2 regions of the Lactobacillus sp. HMSC08B12 genome follow, and region 1 is predicted to be linked to the other one. Evidence: riboswitches for the same ligand, from Rfam matches in the RefSeq annotation. Region 1 holds a riboswitch; the other holds the start of a gene.
The links. Region 1 has a riboswitch for lysine ahead of dapD (2,3,4,5-tetrahydropyridine-2,6-dicarboxylate N-acetyltransferase). Riboswitches for the same ligand answer to the same signal wherever they lie in the genome.
Positions count from the first base shown of each region.

Region 2: linked by a shared signal. The riboswitch ahead of HMPREF3168_RS01415 (ABC transporter substrate-binding protein/permease) and the one ahead of dapD (2,3,4,5-tetrahydropyridine-2,6-dicarboxylate N-acetyltransferase) in region 1 are both predicted to bind lysine.

Region 1 covers NZ_KV793089.1:12,907-22,602, forward strand. Annotated here, with positions in the region: gene dapB (4-hydroxy-tetrahydrodipicolinate reductase) at 1-662, opposite strand, end outside; gene dapA (4-hydroxy-tetrahydrodipicolinate synthase) at 664-1,593, opposite strand; gene HMPREF3168_RS00095 (N-acetyldiaminopimelate deacetylase) at 1,616-2,770, opposite strand; gene dapD (2,3,4,5-tetrahydropyridine-2,6-dicarboxylate N-acetyltransferase) at 2,831-3,544, opposite strand; lysine riboswitch at 3,660-3,836, opposite strand; gene HMPREF3168_RS00105 (aspartate kinase) at 4,057-5,430, shown strand; gene dapF (diaminopimelate epimerase) at 5,432-6,418, shown strand; gene HMPREF3168_RS00115 (hypothetical protein) at 6,465-7,733, opposite strand; gene HMPREF3168_RS00120 (VWA domain containing CoxE-like protein) at 7,742-8,092, opposite strand; gene HMPREF3168_RS00125 (dihydrolipoyl dehydrogenase family protein) at 8,456-9,696, opposite strand, start outside.
Region 2 covers NZ_KV793109.1:30,514-40,209, forward strand. Annotated here, with positions in the region: gene HMPREF3168_RS01400 (C40 family peptidase) at 1-586, shown strand, start outside; gene HMPREF3168_RS10560 (hypothetical protein) at 850-1,245, shown strand; gene HMPREF3168_RS01410 (amino acid ABC transporter ATP-binding protein) at 1,292-2,053, opposite strand; gene HMPREF3168_RS01415 (ABC transporter substrate-binding protein/permease) at 2,057-3,640, opposite strand; lysine riboswitch at 3,760-3,935, opposite strand; gene HMPREF3168_RS01420 (DNA-3-methyladenine glycosylase) at 4,029-4,655, opposite strand; gene HMPREF3168_RS01425 (DUF488 domain-containing protein) at 4,738-5,109, shown strand; gene HMPREF3168_RS01430 (NAD-dependent protein deacylase) at 5,096-5,794, opposite strand; gene HMPREF3168_RS01435 (hypothetical protein) at 5,905-6,384, shown strand; gene cls (cardiolipin synthase) at 6,454-7,917, opposite strand; gene HMPREF3168_RS01445 (alpha/beta hydrolase) at 7,919-8,863, opposite strand; gene HMPREF3168_RS01450 (ribonuclease H family protein) at 8,935-9,696, shown strand, end outside.

The DNA.
Region 1 (9,696 bases):
GCTTCCCCCTTGCCGCCAAAAAGCACCTGTTCATGAGCGACGTAGCCTGGCAAGCGAACCGCGTGCAGCTTGATGCCTTGGTAATCGCCGCCTCTTGCCCCTGGCAGGCTTTCTATCGTGTCTGCTGCAGTTCGGTGAGGCTCGCGGACTTCAGCGATCAGCTTGGCTGTGGCCAAGGCCGTGCCTGATGGAGCATCCTTCTTGTCTTCGTGGTGCATTTCGATGATTTCCACGTCTGGGAAGTACTTAGCTGCTTCTTGGGCAAACTTCATCAATAAAACAGCTGACATGCCAAAGTTAGGAGCAATCAAGCCGCCAATTCCCTTCTCCTTGGCCAATTGCTTCAACTCAGCTTCCTGCTGGTCAGTCAAGCCAGTCGTCCCTACGATTGGCCGGTAGCCGTTTTCCAAGGCATAGCGGACGTTTTGGTAGACAGAGGCTGGTACAGTAAAGTCAACCCAGATATCTGCTGCGTCGGCTGGAATTTCATCCAGGCTGGTGTACAACTTAGCGCTTGCTGGCAGGCCATAGTCTGCTGGATCGCTGCTCTTTAAACGGTGGGCCAGGCCGGCCGTTATTTCAAAGTCTGGCAGGCTTGCTACTAATTTAACGACTTGCTGGCCCATTGAGCCGGCAAAACCGGCCAATAAAATTCTTGGCATCTTAATCTCCTTCTAACATATCACGCGTCAGCTGACTAGCTAATGCATCCTTCGGCAGCTTCAAAGCAGTGGCGAGTTCTTCCTTTTCTTCATCGTTCAAAGCTACAAGCGGCAACCGTAAGCCGCCTACTTGGTAACCCATGGCAGCTAAAGCCGCCTTAACTGGTGATGGTGACGGGAACATGAACAGGGCTTTCATCCGCGGGGTCAGCCAGCGCTGCAGGCTGCCGGCCAAGGCAAAGTTGCCCGCGTAAAGTTCATCGTACATTTCCCGCATTCTTGGGGTGTACAGGTGACTGGCAACTGAGATGACCCCGTCAGCGCCCAAAATTCTGGCCGTCAGCGCCTGGGCATCTTCGCCGGTAAAGACGGCAAAGTCTACTGGCCGGCCGGATACGATCTCTTCGATTTCTTCCAGGCTGGCGCACTGCTTGATACCGGCAATATTGGGGTGCTGGGCCAGCTGTAAAATAGTTGACACTTCCATTTTAACCCCAGTCCGGCCCGGAATGTTGTAGATGACTACTGGAATGTGAACCTGGTCAGCAACTGCCGTAAAGTGAGCGATCATTGACCGCTGGTTTGGCTTGTTGTATGGCGGAACGACAACCAAAGCATAGTCGATGCCCGGAATCTGGGCAACTTCTTCAGTAAAAGCAATGGTTTCTGCTGTGTTGTTACTGCCCGTGCCGGCAATAACCGGTACACGCCCATTTACAATCTGACCAAAGCGGGTGTACAAGGCGATCTTTTCGTCATGGGTCAAAGTTGGCGTCTCACCAGTTGTCCCGCCAATCACAAAGCCGTTGCAGCCCTGGTCAATCAAGTTGTTGGTTAATTCAGTCAAGCTGGCAAAGTCGATCTGTCCGTCTTCCGTAAAAGGCGTAATGATTGCTGTCAGTAAGTCCGCGTTTTGTAAGTTTTGGTTCATTGTATTTGCCTCTATTGTTTCCTTAGCCTTCTGTCATCCGGTATTCCAAAAAGCCGGTAATTGCCGCAATGCCGCGGCTGATTGAACTTTCCTGGGGGATTAATGTTGCTGAGTGCAGGGGTGAATCGTCCTCAATACCCAGCCAGAACATGGTTCCCGGGATCTGAGCCAGGAGGTAGCCGAAGTCTTCTCCGGTCATCGCCGGGGCCGTTTCGACATATTCAACCCCGTCAGCCTGCTTCATGTATTTAATGAAGTTTTCAGTTAATTCCGGGTTATTTTCAACTGGCCAGTAGCCGCCTTGGTTGAGTTCCAGCTTGACTTTGACGCCGAAGCTCAGCTCAATTCCCTGGCAGACTTCGGCCAGCCTTTTGTCGATCAATTCGATCATGCTTTGGGTAAGTCCCCGGATCGTGCCTTCAATTCTGGCTGAATCAGCGATTACGTTTCTGATCTTGCCGGCAGTCAACTTGCCCAAGGTGATAACCCCGCTTTGAACCGGATCAATATTTCTGGAAATGATGGTCTGGACCTGCATAATCAAGGCTGCTGCCGCGACAACCGCGTCATTTGACAATTGCGGGAAGGCAGCGTGCCCGCCCTTGCCTTGAATATCAATGTTGACTTCAGTCGTTCCGGCAAACAAGGTGCCGTTCCGGCAGCCAATCGCCCCAGCCGGCAGACTTGGGTTATCATGCAGGCCGTAGAATTCATCAACATGCCACTTACCGGTGAAAAGTCCCAGCTGGTAGGCCTTCATGCCGCCGCTCTCGCTTTCTTCAGCCGGCTGGAAGAAGAACAGGAGGTTGTCAGTTGGCTGGTGCTCGCTAAAGTAGCTGAGAACACCCAAAGCAACAGTCATATGGATGTCGTGCCCGCAGGCATGCATCACGCCTTGGTGCTTGGAAGCATATGGCAGGCCGGTTGCTTCAGTTACCGGCAAAGCATCAATATCCGCCCGGTAGCCGATGGTCCGTTTAGCCTTTGACCCCTTGACCAGAACCAGGAGCGCGGTTGGCAATTCTGCTGGCTCCCTGATTTCCAGGTAGTCTTGCTTCATCTGCTTGATCACATCCAAGAGATAAGCATGGGTTTGATATTCTTTTAAAGCCAATTCCGGGATCTGGTGGAGTTGGCGCCGGATTTGAAGCAACTCGGCTTCGGTCAATACTGCCATTGAAAAACTTCCTTAATGTGGACTAACTTATGTCTGTTTTGTTTACTTTAACTTGACTCTTTACAGCTTACGCAGGTCTTCTTCCAGGCCGGTCTTGCTTTCTGTCTTGGCGTCGACTTCCTTGATTACCTTGGCTGGAACGCCGGCAACCACCGTGTGCGGAGCCACATCCTTGGTCACAACCGCACCCGCTGCTACAACTGCACCTTGACCGACGTGGACGCCTTCCAGGACAACCGCGTTGGCACCGATCAGAACGTCATCGTCAACGCGGACCGGCAAGGCAGAAGCTGGTTCAACCACCCCGGCTAAGACCGTACCGGCACCGATGTGGCAGTTCTTGCCGACGATCGCCCGGCCGCCTAAGATCGCGCCCATGTCGATCATTGAGCCGGCACCGATTTCCGCGCCAATGTTAATTACCGCCCCCATCATGATAACCGCGTTATCACCGATCAAGACCTGGTCACGGATAATAGCGCCTGGTTCGATCCGGGCATTGATTTCCTTAAGGTCCAGCAAAGGAACAGCTGAATTGCGGGCCGTGTTTTCCACGCGGACAGATTCAAAGTCAGCTTCGTGTTCTGCTAAAAACGGCTTGAGATCTTGCCAGTCGCCGAAGACTACGCCGGCTTGACCGCTGACAAAAGGATCCGTGCCATCTGGGAAAGTGACTTGATCAAGGCCGGCGCCTCGCAAGTAAACCTTAACCGGGGTCTTCTTTGGTGCTGAACCAATGTAGTTGATAATGCTTTGCGCGTCTAATTCTGCCATAATATCTTTCTCTTTCTAATCTGCATCTGTTTCTGTTACTTCGAAGAGGCAAAGAAAAAGCTCCAGATTGCCTTAACAATCTGGAGCCCGAAAAATTCAAAATCAAATTCTCTCGTCAAATTGCAAGCGCAACGCAGGTACCTTCCCTGCGACAGTCCATGGCCTCTTAAGCCATAGCCCAGCCAATCCGCCTTGCCAAAACGGACGCTTCGGCAACCTCCCCTTTCTTGCAAGTTCTCCGCCTGGCTGGCTCCCTTGCCTTACTCTTGTCGGTTGCGCCTCTTCAATTTGTAGTCAGTTTATAATATTGGCCTCATCTTGTCAACACCTTTTCAGCTTTTTATTTGCATTTTTTTATTTCAAGCTTCCTCAAGCACTGGTATCACAATGTTTAGAAGGCGATTATCATGATTTTTCAGAATCTTTCTTTGCATTTTCCAGAGAAAAATGGTAAAGTCCATTCTGATTAAACTTAAATTATGATTAAAGACAAACACGAAAGAGAGTAGCCCATGAAAGTTGTTAAGTTTGGTGGCAGTTCCCTGGCTAGCGGCCCTGCTGTAGAAAATGCTTTGAAGATTATTACCGCTGAAGCTGAAAGACAAGTTGTCGTTACGTCTGCCCCAGGCAAACGCTTTGACGATGACATCAAGGTCACTGACCTTTTGATCAAGTACGCCCATGAAATCAACCATGGCAGAAACGGGCTTGAAGTTGCTGACCGGATCTTCCAGCGCTACGTTGAAATCGGCGAGTACTTTAACTTGCCGCTCGAAGAAATCTTGCCCTTGAAAGAAATCCTGCTGAATTTGCCAAAGGAGCACTATCCAAACAAGAACTATCTGCAGGCGACCTTTAAGGCCCACGGCGAGCGGCTTAACGCCAAGCTGATTGCGAAGATTCTGCAAAGCCAAGGGGTAAAGGCCCGCTATGTTGATCCTAAAGATGCCGGGATCATCGTTACCGGTAGTCCAAACAATGCCTCTGTCAACCCGGAAAGCTACCAGCTCCTAGAAAACTTTGCCTATGACGCTGACGAAAAGCTGATTTTCCCAGGCTTTTACGGCTATACTCTGGCTGGCCATATTGCTACCTTCTCAAGAGGTGGTTCAGACATTACCGGGGCGATTTTGGCCAGAGGTTTCCACGCTGACTTATATGAAAACTTTACTGATGTCGATGCTATTTTCTCCGCTAACCCGAAGGTTGTTGACCAGCCACAGCCGATCCACACGATGACCTACCGGGAAATGCGGGAATTGTCTTATGCTGGTTTCTCTGTCTTCCACGATGAAGCCTTGATCCCAGCCATTCAAGGGCAGATTCCAATCAATGTGAAGAATACCCAGCACCCGGAAAAGCGCGGGACCATGATCGTACCGGAAAAAGGCTTCAAGCCTGAAACCGTCATTACCGGGATCGCCAGCGGCAAGCACTTTGGTGCCCTCTACCTGCACAAGTACCTGCTCAACAAGGAAGTTGGCTTTACCCTCCGCATCCTGCAAATCTTAAACAAGTACAAACTGTCCTATGAACACATGCCAACCGGGATTGACGACTTGACTTTGATCTTTGACCGGGACACGTTAAACGATGAATTGATCGACCAGATCTGCAATGAAATTCAAAATGAAGTCAGTCCTGACCACTTGGAATGGATCAGCGATTACGCGATTATCATGCTGGTCGGTGAAGGGATGAGGGACCGGATCGGGGTCATCCGGGATATTGCCACCCCTGTAGCCAGAGAGGGTATTTCTCTCCGGATGGTCAACCAAGGGGCTTCCGAAATTTCTATCATGCTGGGCACGGCAGCTAAAGATGCCGACCGGGCGGTAGCCGCGATTTACGACTACTTTTTCAAGCAAGAAGCACAAGGAGAATAAGATGACTAAATTATTGAAAGTCCACGGCTCACAGAATTCCTTCTTCATTCTGGACCAAACTGAACTGGAAAATCCGCTGACTGATAATGAACTGCGGCAATTGACCCAGACACTTACTGATCACAAGACTGGCCTGCTTGGCGGAGCTGACGGCATCCTGTCAGTTGAGGAATCAAGCCACCCAGGCGTTTTAGGCAAGATGCGGGTTATCAACGCTGACGGCAGTGAAGCCTCAATGTGCGGCAATGGTCTTAGAACAGTTGCCCGCTACTTGCACGAAAAGACCGGAGAAAGCCAGTTTAAGGTGGAAACCATGTACGCTGACCTGGCCGTCCGGCAAGCTGATGACTTTGCAGAAGGAGTGCCGGCTTTCGGGGTAGAAATCTCCCCTATCCGCTTCAATAAAGAATCTTTGCCTTTTGACAATTTGGGACATAACCGCCTGCTGGACACTCTGGTACCAGAACTGGTCCCAGGCTGGCGTTTTAGTGCTCTGGCCGTGCCTAATCCCCACCTCATCGCCTTTATCAAAGAAGAAGACCTGGAAAGTCCGGTCTTAGGAGAGCTTGGTGCCTACTTGAATGGCGAAAATCCATACTTCTCAGACGGGGTCAACATCAACTACACCGTTATCCGCGGCGATAGCCAGCTTTTTGTCAGAACCTACGAACGGGGCGTTGGCTTTACTAACGCCTGCGGGACAGGGATGTCAGCCAGCTCATTGGCCTTTGCCTTGACTCACCCGGACCTGGGCCACTTTGAAAAAGAGATCTCTGTCTACAATCCTGGCGGTATGGTCAAGACCGTCTTGCACCAAAAGGATCACGGCTACTGGATCGAACTGATCGGCAACGCGACTGAAACCCATACTACTGAAATTCCAGAAGACCAGCTGCACAGCGGCCAGGTTAAGCTGGAGGCGGTGAAGACCAAAGAAACTGGTGAACAAGCTGCATACCTGGCTTTCGTTAACCAGCTGATCAAGTAGCATCCCTCCAATTAAATACTCTATACCAATTACTAAGCATCCCCAATCAAGCATTCACCGCTTGGCCAGGGATGCTTTTTTCTGCATCCCCCTCTAAAAGCAGGCGGAGATACTTCTTGGTAAACTTGTTGGTCGTCAGCTGCAGGCGGGTTTTCAGGTATTCTCTTGCCAAGTCATGCTGGTCGATAAAGGCTTGATAGCCCTGGTCAACGCAAACCAGGGCGGGATGCTGCAGAAGTTCTTGGCTTAATTTAACAACGTTAAAAGCAGAAAGATCAGTCTTATCTGCAGACTCATTAAGTTCCTTCAGCAAGGCAAGATCTGACCCTTCAGCTGCTTCCGCATTCAGAAATTCCTCAGTCAAATCAGTTGGCACCAATTCATGGTAATAGACATGATAGTCAGAATAAAAGCGTTCCTCAGCCGCGATCAGTCCGTCTTTTTGCATCGCCTCAATTACCTGCAGAATCTCCTGGTTTGGCAGAAAGCGAAAATGTCTGTCATAGTCGCTGTGGTTGATGGCGTCATAACCCGGATAAGACAATCCCCGCAGAATCTTCAGACAGTTATTTGGCGTAATCCGCGTCTCATTTCTCAAAGCAAGCTGGGCAATTGCCCGGGCTAACAGGTCCCCCCGCAGGCTGGAAGCAGCAACCTTTTCTTTGATCTTTTTCTTGTAATTCGCCTCTTTCTTCTTTGAATTTGCCAAAAACTTGTCATACTCTTCGTCCATCGCCTCTTGCTCTTTTAAGGCAAAAGCATGCTCGTGATCCTTTCTCCCCGTCAAAGTCACTTCCAGTTTGGACTGGTTCTTGAAATGCCAATTGACCGACAGGTCAGCATGATTTTCCTTGATATGGTAAAGCAGCTTTTGCCAGGACCGGCAATTAGCCAAACTTGTCTTAAAGTGCTGAAGCTGCTGGCGCTTGTTGCTTGGTAAGAGAAGTTTCTTTTTATCAGCTGTCAGTTCCAGGTAAGCCTGCTTGTCTCCTGGAAACAGGTAGTCGCTGGCCAGATCCCAATCTTCTTTAGGCAAATGATTCTTCAGCTTGCCAGGCTCCAGGTAGATCCGCTCCTTCTCTCCGTTATCATGGAAAGACTCTTCCTCAAGCTTGGCTTTCAGCCACTCCTTAGTCAGCAATTGGTAAGCCAGGCAAACCTTTAAGCTGCTCGGCCGGAGATACTGCTTAGCCAGGGGCTGGGCCAGCACATCCATGTAATATGGCCGGTCAAAGTAACTCTCATAATTCTCAAAGAAGTCGCTGATCAGCTGGTCAGTTTCTTTTTCTGTTAAGACTTTGCTTTCTTCTTTCATCTTCATCCTCAATTCTGTAATTCGCACAAATATTTGATCAAAGAGGCCGTATTGGTAACCTCAGCCAGTTCACTGACATATGGGGTATATCTGCCGATGACTGAGTCTCCGGTATTCCATTTGCTTTTAGCTTCAGGATTAAGCCAGTAGCATTTCTTCACCCGTCGGCACAAATCCTTGAAGATCTTTTCCTCGCTTGGCAAGTAGTTGTTTCTGGCATCTCCCATCCAGAGCATAATGGTCCTCTTGTTCAGCTGTCCCTGCTTAGCCTTGTATTCTCTTAATGGCTTACTATAGTCTGAATAGACGCCAATGGTTGGCACCTTCCGCAATACTTCTGTAAGTTCGCCATAGGACATCCCCGCCTTTAAGTTGCAAATTCCTCATGGTTTCTGGCGCGGTCGTGATTTCGTCATTAGCCACATAGCCAGCTTTCTCTAAGCCCTCCCGGATCTGCTGAATTGAATACGTCATCTCATTCTCCTTTCTGTCTTCACATTCATCACTCGACCAAATGTTCGAAGCTCAGTTTTGATTAAAGCAGATTTTTCCTAAAGGAAAAAGCCGCTGGTCACCCTTGACAAAGCCCGGTCTGACGGGCTTTTTACAGGCAAAAAGATCTGTAAAAGCCGCTAAAATTCAATCCGTGGGCAAAGAAAAAAAGCAAAGGATAAACCTTTGCTCGAATTCAATTTTTTCAAATTTCAACTTGCTGTCAACTTCTAGCGGAAGAGAACGTCCAATTTGTTGGCTAAAGTCGGGAAGGCGAAGCCCAAATTATTCATGGCAAATTCTGCCGGGTCCTTCCTCCCGATCAGCGGGGCGAAGAGATTGATGTCCTCCCCGGCATTGATGCTGATTTCTGAAGCACCAACCACTTCACCGACCTGATTGAAGATGACCTTTAATTCCGCTTCCTCGTCACCTTCGCCCATGGAGGCAAAAGTCGAGCCCAGCTTCATTCTTCTAACCGTGTCGCCAGCTGACATTTCACTTTCCCGCTTGCCTACCTGGGCGATTTGCGGATAGGTAAAAGTGCTGGTAGCCACAGCCGGGTACTTAACGCCTTCTTTAAGTCCATTTTCGACAAAATCATAAATGTGGTAAGAATCAACCCAGGCAACCGGCGTCAGATTCAGCTGGCCGTTGTCAGCGACATCCCCGGCGGCAAAAATACTCGGGACATTAGTCTGCAAGTGCTCATTAACCGCCACGCCCTTGACCGGATCAAACTTGATCCCTAATTTTTCCAAGCCCAGGCCGTTTACATTAGGCCGCCGGCCAGAGGCGTCGATTACCAGATCAGTTTCAAACTTTTGCCCATTTTCCGCAGTTACTTCATAAGCAGCAGAATTTTTGGCGATTGCCTTAACTGGAGTGTTCAGATGAATCACAATGCCGCGCTCTTCCATTATTTCCGTCAATTTCTCGACATATTCCTGGTCAAAAGGCCTCAGCAACTTCTCAGAGTGCTGCAAGACCGTGACTTCACTCCCAGCAGCCTGCAAGATTGTAGCCAGTTCTAGTGCAACATAGCCGCCCCCAATGACGACCGCTTTTTTCGGCAATTCATCCAAGTCAAAAAACTCATCATTGCTAATGGCATACTCACTGCCCGGCACTTCCAAGTGGTGCGGCAGAAGACCTGTCGCGATGATGATATTTATGCCTTCATATTCCTCTCCAGCTGCCGCAACTGTATGCGGACCAGTGATCACCCCGCTGCCAAAGACAGTATCCACCTGGTCATTTTCGATGCTGGACCGCTCTTCTGCGCGAAATTCTGCCCAGATCTCCTTCTTGCGCTTGATCAAAGTCTTCCAGTCCAGCTGGGCGGCTGCTTTTACTCCCTTGCCGGTCAGATAATATGTGTTCAAGACCGGACGGACGGCGCCTTCAAGAAAAATCTTTGGCTGGCAGCCGGTATTCGGGCAGGTTCCGCCCCACAAGTTGTTTTCAATGA
Region 2 (9,696 bases), on a different contig from region 1:
CAAGAAGAGCACTACTACTAACACTAGCAGCAATTCCAACACCAGCACTAGTGCCAACACTCAAAGCCAGTCAACTGCATCTAACAGCAGTGCGTCCACTACGACCAACACTAATACTGCAGCATCAAATGCTAACACTACTTCAAGCACTAACACTGCAGCAAGCAGCAGTCAAGCAGTCAGCCAGGCACCAACTGCTTCAACCTCAACTGCAACTACAACTGCCTCAGCCAGTGGCAGCGCGATTACTTCATACGCGTTGACCTTCCTGGGCGTGCCTTACGTTTGGGGCGGGACCACGCCAAGCGGCTTTGACTGCTCCGGCTTGGTACAATACGTTTACAGCCACTTCGGCATCAACCTGGGCCGGACTACTTACACCCAGCAATACGCCGGCACTAAGATCAGCGTGGCCAGCGCCCAAGCTGGTGACCTCTACTTCTGGGGTTCATACGGCTCAGCCTACCACGTAGCCATCGCCTTGGGCGGCGGCCAATACGTCATGGCTCCAGCCCCAGGCCAAAACGTGATGACTGGCAGCGTGTCATCATACACGCCAAGCTTTGCCGTTCGCGTTTTAGGCTAAAAATTTCCCATCGATATCAAACAGTTTAAGCAGCGTCAGCCAGCCAGCTGGCGCTGTCTTCTTTTGCCTGGCTATAATTAAAGGTGTACTATTTTATTTATAATCGCTTTATTTAGAAAAAATGTGTAGTCTTTAACAAGTTTTTGTGTATATAATTGTTTTGAAAATAAAAAATTGCTGATTTTTATGAGGCGGGAAGAATTAAAAAGAAAATTGTTTTTGTTTTACAGCTGATTGCTAATGGCTATTTTGCTACCTAGCCTTTGCGCTTGATTGTAGACAATTCTCCCAAGTGGCGCTTGTCCGGACCAGCCAATGGCTTTTTGGGCTTCATGGACCGGGTGGCCAAAAGTGTTTCCTGGCCGCTCTTCCTGGCCTACCTGCTTTTGCTAGTGATGATCGTGGTCGCCACTCTTAGGACTTACTTCTTTGAATTCAAGCAAGACAAGGTAAAACAAGCTTGGCAGAAGGTTGTCTGGTTTTTGCAGCTGATCATTAATGAGTTAGCTTGCCTGGGCTTGGCCTCGTCACTGACTATGCAGGTTTACGATAGTCAGCAAACATGGACAATTATTTTTGACCTGTTCATGCTGTTTATCGTAGTTATTTTTGCTTTTGCCTTGACGGAAAAATTTACTAATCGCGGGGGAAAAAACTAAATCGCAAACAGAAAAAAGCAGCCGTGAGGCTGCTTTTTGCGTGTAATTAAATTTGCGGGCCACGGAAGTTGGCTAAGAACTTTTGGGTCTTTTCGCTTTGCGGATGGTTGAAGATTTCATCCGGGCTGCCTTGCTCAGCCACGTAACCGTCGCTCATGAAGAGGACCTGGTCGGAAACTTCCTTGGCGAAGGCCATTTCGTGGGTAACCACGATCATGGTCAAACCAGTCTTGGCCAGCTTCTTCATGGTTTCCAAAACTTCCCCGACCATTTCTGGGTCAAGGGCACTGGTCGGTTCGTCAAAGAGGAGGATTTCCGGGTTCATGGAGATGGCTCTGGCAATCGCTACTCTCTGCTTCTGCCCACCGGACAATTGACGGGGCTTAGCGTCGACGTAGGGATCCATCCCAACGGTCTTCAGGTTCTCCAGGGCAATCTTCTTGGCTTCTGCCTTTGACCGCTTCAGAACCAGTTCCTGGCCGATCATGCAGTTTTGCAAGACGTTCTTGTTTTCAAAAAGCTCAAACTGCTGGAAAACCATGCCGACCTTGGACCGGTAGCGGGGGATGTTGTATTTTTCATCCAGGATGTTCTGGTCATGGAAAAGAATTTCCCCGCCAGTTGTATCTTCCAGCAAGTTGATGCAGCGGAGCATGGTTGACTTACCACCACCGGAAGGACCGATGACCGTCATAACCTTGCCCTTGTGGACTTCAAAGGAAATATCCTTCAAAACTTGGTGTTCACCGTAAGCCTTTTGCAGGTGCTGAACGTTTAAAATAATTTCATTATCCTTGTAATCAGCCATTTTTTACTTGTCTCCTTCCTGCTTGCCGACTTGAACTTGGTTGGCCATCATGTTGTAGTTTTCAGGACCTTCGATGTGCTTTTCAATCAAGTTGAAGATCCGGGTGATCGTAAAGGTCAAGAAGAGGTAGATGACCGAGATGACCAGGTAGGTTTGGAAGAACTGGAAGCTCTGGCTGGCAATCGTTGAACCAACGAAGAACAGTTCTGATACTGAGATGATGCTCAATACGGAAGTGTCTTTGATGTTGACGATAAATTCGTTGGTGATTGACGGCAGGCAGTTCCGGATAGCCTGTGGCAGGATGATGTGCCACATTCTCTGGTTGTGGGTCATCCCCAAAGCACTGGCGGCTTCAAACTGCCCCTTCGGCGTGGAGATGATCCCCCCGCGGATAACTTCGGCCAGGTAGGCCCCGGTGTTGATGGAGACGATGATCAAAGCGGCAACCATTCTGTTCAGGTTGATGTGCCAGAACTGGGCGATCCCGTAGTAGATAACCGCGGCTTGTACCATCATTGGCGTGCCACGGAAGACTTCAACGTAGACGGATAAGAGCCACTTGCAGAAGGCTAACAGGCCCTTTTTGAACTTGTTCTTTGGTTCTGGAATAGTCCGGACGATGCCGACCAGCAAACCGATGAAGAAACCGGCGATGGTGCCGACCAGGGAGATCAAGAGAGTCATCCCGATCCCTTCCAGGATCATCTGCCCGTAGTTCTTCAGCATGGAAACCAGCCAGTTTTCCTTCTTGGTGCTGGTCTGCGGCTGCTGCTGCACGGCTTCCTTCATCAGCTTGTTTCTTTCTGAAGTGGAAATGCCGGCCAAAACCTTGTTAACCTGGCTGAGCAGCTGGTCGTTGCCTTTCTTAACCCCGATGGAAACTTCCGCGTCAGAAGAGGAGACCTTGAAGCCCTTCATCTTAGACAGGTTGACCCCGGTAATGTTGGAGTCCATCATCTGGAAGGAAGTCAGTTCCGTGTCTTCAGCCACGTAGCCGTCGATCGTGCCGGCTTCCAGGGATTCCCGCATGGCGGCAAAGTCCTTGGAGGCTGGTTCCCGCTTGGCCCCTGGCAGCTGCTTGATCAGGTCGTAGTGCAGGGTCCCTTGCTGGGCAGTCAGCTTGGCCCCCTTGAAGTTAGTTAGGTACTTGGCCTTGGCGTACTTGCTCTGCTTGTTGACGATAACCACGAAGTTGGTGGTCCGGTATGGGCTGGTAAAGTTGATGGCCTTCCGTCTTTCCGCCGTCGGGCTCATCCCGGCAATGATCAAGTCGATCTTGCCACTGGTCAGGGCTGGCAAAAGCCCGTCCCATTGGGTCTTTTCCACGATAACCTTCTTGCCCAGCTTCTTAGCGATGATCTTGGCGATCTTGACGTCGTAACCATTGGCGTAAGAGCTGGTCCCGTCGATCTTGACCGCGCCATTGGCGGACGTGGTCTGGGTCCAGTTGTATGGAGCGTAGTTGGCTTCCATACCAATCTTCAAGGTGCCGCTGGCTTGCGCCAGCTGGCTCCAACTGACAGCTAAGACAAGCGTCATGACCGCCGCCATTAAGGCGCTAATCCAGCTGCTGTGCTTCTTCATCTGAATAAACCTCCGATATGTTTTTAGTAGTTATGAAATACAATAAAAAGCGGCAAAAAAGCCCCACTGCGGTATACAATGAGGCTTGCTTTGATTCTGTAAAATTCAGTATGAATACCAAAAATTATAGCGCTCCCTAGAAAACTAGGACAGTCTGCAGAATCTTCTCCTGCAGCCCAACCAACAGCGCGCACGACCCCACTGCTGATTTCGGCGATATCCCTTAATAACAAGGCTCAACACTGTCAGTGAGCTCCCCTTGTGTTTGTGAACGATCGCGACCTCTATTGTATTGGATAATTTTCAACTACATTTAGGCTAAATTACTTTTAAGAAAAAGTCAAGAAAAAATTAGTTTTCTGAATTTTTGTGATTGCCCTTTTCTTATTTACATCCAGCCGTGATCATCCGCCCAGTCCCGTTTCTTCATGCCAGAGACGTAGGGGTTGCCGGCCACATAATAGCGCAGAGGCGCCTGGGCCCAGGCCGGGTCAGCCTGGACGATCCCGATTCTGGGCGAAGCAATGATTTCTTTAGCCGGCTTTTTCTCAGTCAAGTCAATAACGAAAGGGGAGTCCGCCAAAGGGGCCAGGTCCCAGTTTCTTGACTTGATCCCCATGGCCTGCATTAATTTGGCCGGTCCATTGGTCAAAAGGACCCCGTCTTTGCCGCCCCGGTTTTTAAGCATTTGGTCTAGGCCCCAGACCGGCTCAATGGCCCGAATTAAGACCCCTTGGGGGTTGCCTTCTTCCTGGCAGGCGATGTCAAAAAAGACGTACTGCCGCTGGGAGTAGATGTAGATGGTCCCGCCGGCCCGCCACAGGCCCTCGTTAGCCTGGCTTCTTCTGCCCCCGTAGGAGTGGGCGGCCCGGTCGTATATGCCCAGGTAGGCTTCGGCCTCAACGATATAGCCGCCAATTTTTTTCCCGCCGGCTTGATAATAAAAGGGGCGGCCGATCAAATCCCGGCATATCTCGCTGGTGGGCCGGCCGGTGAAAAAATTCCTGTAGTCCATTGCTTAATTAATCTTTCTAACTAAAATAGGGAATGTAGTAAAAGCTGTAATAAAAACTGTTTTTAAGAGAAAGCGTGCGCCTATGTCAACGATCAAAACTGTCCGTATCTACGCCAAAGACCAGCCCGCCGGCTACCGGATCTTAGTCGACCGGCTCTGGCCCCGGGGAATCAAAAAAGAAGCCGCCAATTTAGACGAGTGGAAGAAAGAGCTGGCTCCCAGCCGGGACTTGCGGACCTGGTTTAAGCATGACCCGGCCCGGTACCCGGACTTCCGCCAAGATTACCTGGAAGAATTGGCAGACAATCCGGAATGGCCGCCTTTCGTGGAGCATTTGCAAGAGCTTTTGCAAAAAGGGGACGTCCTCTTTTTGTACGGGGCTAAAGATGAAGAACACAACCAGGCCGTAGTTTTAAAGGAGGCAGCTGAGGAAGCTCTGGCTAAACTTGCTTAAAGACCTCCAAGGCGTCACCGGTCAGCTGCTTGATCCCTTGTGCCGGGATCTCAGTCAAGTTGACGGCCCAGATTTTGGCGTCTTTTGCCGCGTAGCCTAAGAGACCGGCGAAGGGGTAGACAACGAAGCTGGTGCCGACGATCACGACCAGGTCGCTTTGCCGCATTTCCAGGATGGACTGGTTGACATTGGCCGGGTTGATGCCTTCCCCGTAAAGGACGATGCCGGGCCGGATGATCCCGCCGCACTCGTGCTTGTAGCCCTTGGCGTAGTCCTCATAGCTGACCTTTTGCTTGCACTTGGAGCAGTAGATGTCGTAGAGGTTGCCGTGAAATTCGGTCACGTGCTGGTTGCCGGCCTGCCGGTCCAGGGTGTCGATGTTCTGGGTGATGAGGGCCCCTTTTTCATTGCAGATGGTCGCGATCTTTTCGTGGATCATATTTGGCTTGGCGTCCGGGAAGTACATGTTTTGCATGACGAAGTCATAAAAAAGCTGAGGCCGGTCATAAAGGGTCTCCTCGCTCAAGATGACTTCCGGGGGCTCGCTGACCCCGTTGTAGATGCCAGTCTTAGACCGGTAGTCGGGGATGCCGGAGTGGGTTGACACGCCTGCCCCGGTCAAAAAGACAGGGTGCTTGGCCTTTTTTAAGTCTGCTTTAAATTCCGCAAGTTTTGCTTGGTCCATTTTTTGCCTCTTTCTTAAAAAACGGCTGATACCTTTTGATTTCATTATAAGCGCTTGGTTTGCTATAATTAAGCTACTAGTTGCAGAAGATATTATATTTGAGGTAATCCATGGACACGTTATTTTACTTGGTCGCCGACACCGTGCTGGCGGCCTATGCCGGCTACAGCTGGTACAGCCAGGCCACGGTGATCCTGCGGGCCCGCTGGCGGATGACGGCGGTGGTCATGCCAATCCTATTGGTCTGGCTGGGGGCCAGCTGGGGCTACCTGGACCTGGGAACTCCCGGCTTCATCGTCTTCCTAGCCCTCTTCATTTTGACGGGGATCCTGGAAGCCACGTCGGGCTTTGCTGACAAGCGGGTGGTTTTGAGCGGCTACTTCCGCCGGACTTTGAAATACAGCGAAATCAGCCAGGTGATCCTGACCGCGGCGCCGCCGGAAGTGGGCGACCTGTCGATCGCGGCCCTGGAAACCAGCCGCCACCAAATCTACTACCTCCGCTTCAACAAGCAGGCCAGCGATGTGGTCTCTTTCTTGATGCAGCGCCTGGAACGCGGGGTAAATATTGACGTAAGAAAAATGGGTTAGTCGAGTGACTAACCCATTTTTATCTGCTCTAAATTTCTGTTTTCTTGTTTTATTTTCTCTTGTTCTTTTTTACAAAATCGGGGACAGGAGGCGGGAGAAGTTCTGCAGGAACCGCAGCCAGTGGGACTGCTTCTTGATCATCTCCGGCGTGAGGAGGGTCGACTGCTCCATGTCCTTTTCAAACTGGTCGGACATCTCCTTGTTAAAGGCCCGGTCGTAGACGAAGACATTATCTTCAAAGTTCAAGTCATAAGACCGGTAGTCCTGGTTGACGCTGCCGACAGTCGCGTACTTGTCGTCGACGATAATGGTCTTGGCGTGCATGAAGCCGTTGTTGTAGGTGTAGACCTTGACCCCGATCTTGACCAGCTGGTTGGCGTACCACTGGGTTGCCCGGTAGATGAAGGGGTGGTCCGGCATGCAGGGGATCATGATCCGCAGGTCAACTCCCGAGCTGGCCAGGATCTGCCAGGCGGCAATCATGGCCTCATCTGGAATCAAGTAAGGAGTCTGGATCCAGACCCGCTTTCTGGCTAGCATCATCAAGCGGACTAGGCCGTTTCGCATGTAAGGCTCGTCGTTGTCGGGGCCGTCAGAAACAACCTGTACGGCCATGTCGCCCTTGGAGATGTCGTTTTCATCCAGGTCAGGAAAGAGCTTTTCGTCAAAGCTGATCAGTTCTTCTTCCTTGACGGCGGAAGCGTTCCAGTCCATCACGAATCTTTCCTGCAAAAGCAGGGAGGCTGACCCGACCAGGCGGAGGTGGGTGTCCCGCCAGTAGCCGAATTTTTTCTTCCTGCCCAGGTACTGGTCGCCGACATTGAAGCCTCCGGTCCAGGAGGTAACCCCGTCGATGACCACGATCTTCCGGTGGAGGTGGTAGTTGATCCGGTTCCGGGAAATCATGTTTCTTGAGGTGATGAAGGGCAAAACGTCGCCGCCGGCTTCAGTCAGCTGGTTGAACCAGCTCTTGGAGGCTCCGAATGACCCCCAGGCATCGTAGAGGACCCGGACCTGGACCCCCTCCTTGGCTTTTTGGATCAAAAGCTTGAGGAATTCGTTGCCGATGGCGTCGTTATAGATAGTGTAGTATTCGACGTTGATGCTGGACTTGGCCTGGCGGATATCGGCGAAAAGGTCCCGGAACTTGTCATGCCCGTCGGTGTAAAGCTTGATCTTGTTGTTTTTGGTAATGGGCGACTCTTGGTCCTTGTCCAGGTACTTGATCAAGATGTGGGCGCTGGGGGAGGTGTCGTTTTGGTCAATTTTTGCCGGGGCCTCGGTGATCATTTTTTGCACGTTGGAGAGGCCGATGTGCTTTTGCCGGTTGATGGCAAAAAGGTTTTCCTGGGAAATCCCCCGGCCGACGAAGCCGTAGATGATGAAGCCGACTACGGGCAGGATGATCAAGACGATCAGCCAAGCCCAGGAGGTGGCCACGGACCGCTTTCTGTGGAAGACGGTCCAGAGGGCCAGGATGGCGTTGGCGAAGAAGATGATGTGCCAAATATCGATCCAAGAGATGGCAGTCACTTTAAAGTCCTTTCTTGATTTTATCTAAGCCTAAAAAACTGTTCAGGATGCCGATGACGAAGGGCTCGTCATGCATCTGCGAGTGCTCGGCGTTGTCGCCGCGGACCTCGACTTCCTGGTAGTAGACCGCGTCCGGGGCCAGGATATAGCGGATGCTTTTGGCGGAAACCACGGAGATAAAGCGGTCGGAATTGGTCGTGTCCAGGACGTTGCCGTAGATGTTCAAAACCCGGATGCTGGGGCTGAAGTCCCGCCGGTGGCGGAGCATGTAGGAATAGTGCGGGGTCATCATGCTGGGCCGGCCACTTTCCGTCAGGCGGTTGACATTGGGGATGTCGCCCAGGTACATGACTCCGTTGAAGGGGCCGGCGATCAAAGCGCAGCTGGCCAGGTGGGGGAAGTTTTTCCGCTTGGCATAGCGCATTTCTGTAGCGACCACGCAGGGCGAGCCCAGGGAGTGGGCCACGGCGCTGTAGCGCGTAAAGACGTATTTTTTGCTCAGAAAAGGCAGGATGAAGCTGAGATAGTAGTTGATGGCCTGGTAGCCGGCAATCCGGTCCTTGAAGGCCAGCTGGATGATGGGCTGCTTGTCGCCGGTATAGCATCCGGTCAGCTTGATCCGGCCGGTTAAGTCAGCCTCGACTTTCAAAAAGCGGGTGTCCCCTTTTTGCTTGAGGGCGTCTTCAACCATCACCCTGGTGGTGTAGTCCCCGCCGCGGAAGCCATGGACGTAGATGATCGGAACCTGGTCAGAGCCGCTGGCCTGGTTTTCAGCCAGGTCGCTGACCCGCTTGCCCCGCAGCTTCAGAAAGATCCGGAAAGGCGGAAAGGTTGCCAGGATGCCCAAGAAGAACATCATGGCCAGGGAGTGGTCCCGGGGATCGGGATTTTTGCCGCGCTTTTTTTCAGTTTCTTCAGCATACTTTTTAGAATTAAAAAAGAGCACAGTCGCCCCCCTTTTCTCTGATACAATTGCTTTGTAAATATCATACCATTTTAGCAGAAGAGAGGGAGTAGATGAAAGTTTATGTTGTTAAAAAAGGCTACCGGCCAGGAATCTACCACAGCTGGCCTGAGGCCGAAGAGCAGGTCAAGGGCTTTCCCGGGGCAGAATACAAGTCCTTCAGCAATATAATGGAGGCCCTGGACTATCAGCAGATGGACCCGGAAGATGCCCTCAAGGCCTTGCAGGGGGCAGAGGACAAGCTGCAGGCCGCGATCGCCAAGGTCAGACAGGGCGGAAGCAAGAAAAAGCAGGCTGAAAACAAAAAAGAATTTGCGGCAAGTTCGAAGTATGCCGCCCACATTTTTACCGACGGGGGCTGCCGGAACAATGGGACCCACAAGGGCGGGCATGTGCAGGCAGACGACAAGGCAGCCTGGGCTTATTTGATTGAATACGGCGGCCAGAAGCTGTCCGCCAGCGGCGGCCGTTTTGGGGCCACCAACAACGAAATGGAAATGACCGCTTTTTTGGAAAGCCTGAAGAAGCTGGAAGAACTGGGCTTAAATGACCAGCCCCTCTTGTTCTCTTTAGACTCCCAGTATGTCATCAAGGCCGTCAGCGACAATGACCAGGGTCCGGCCTGGATCAAGGGCTGGCAGAGACGGGGCTGGAAGAAGGCGGACGGGTCACCCGTTGCCAACCGCGAGCTCTGGCAGGAGATTGCCAAGGAAATGGCCAAGTTTGCCAAGCCGGAATTTGAATGGGTCAAGGGGCACGCCAATAGTGCCGGCAACAATTTTGTCGACGGCCTGCTCAACAAGTATATGGACCAG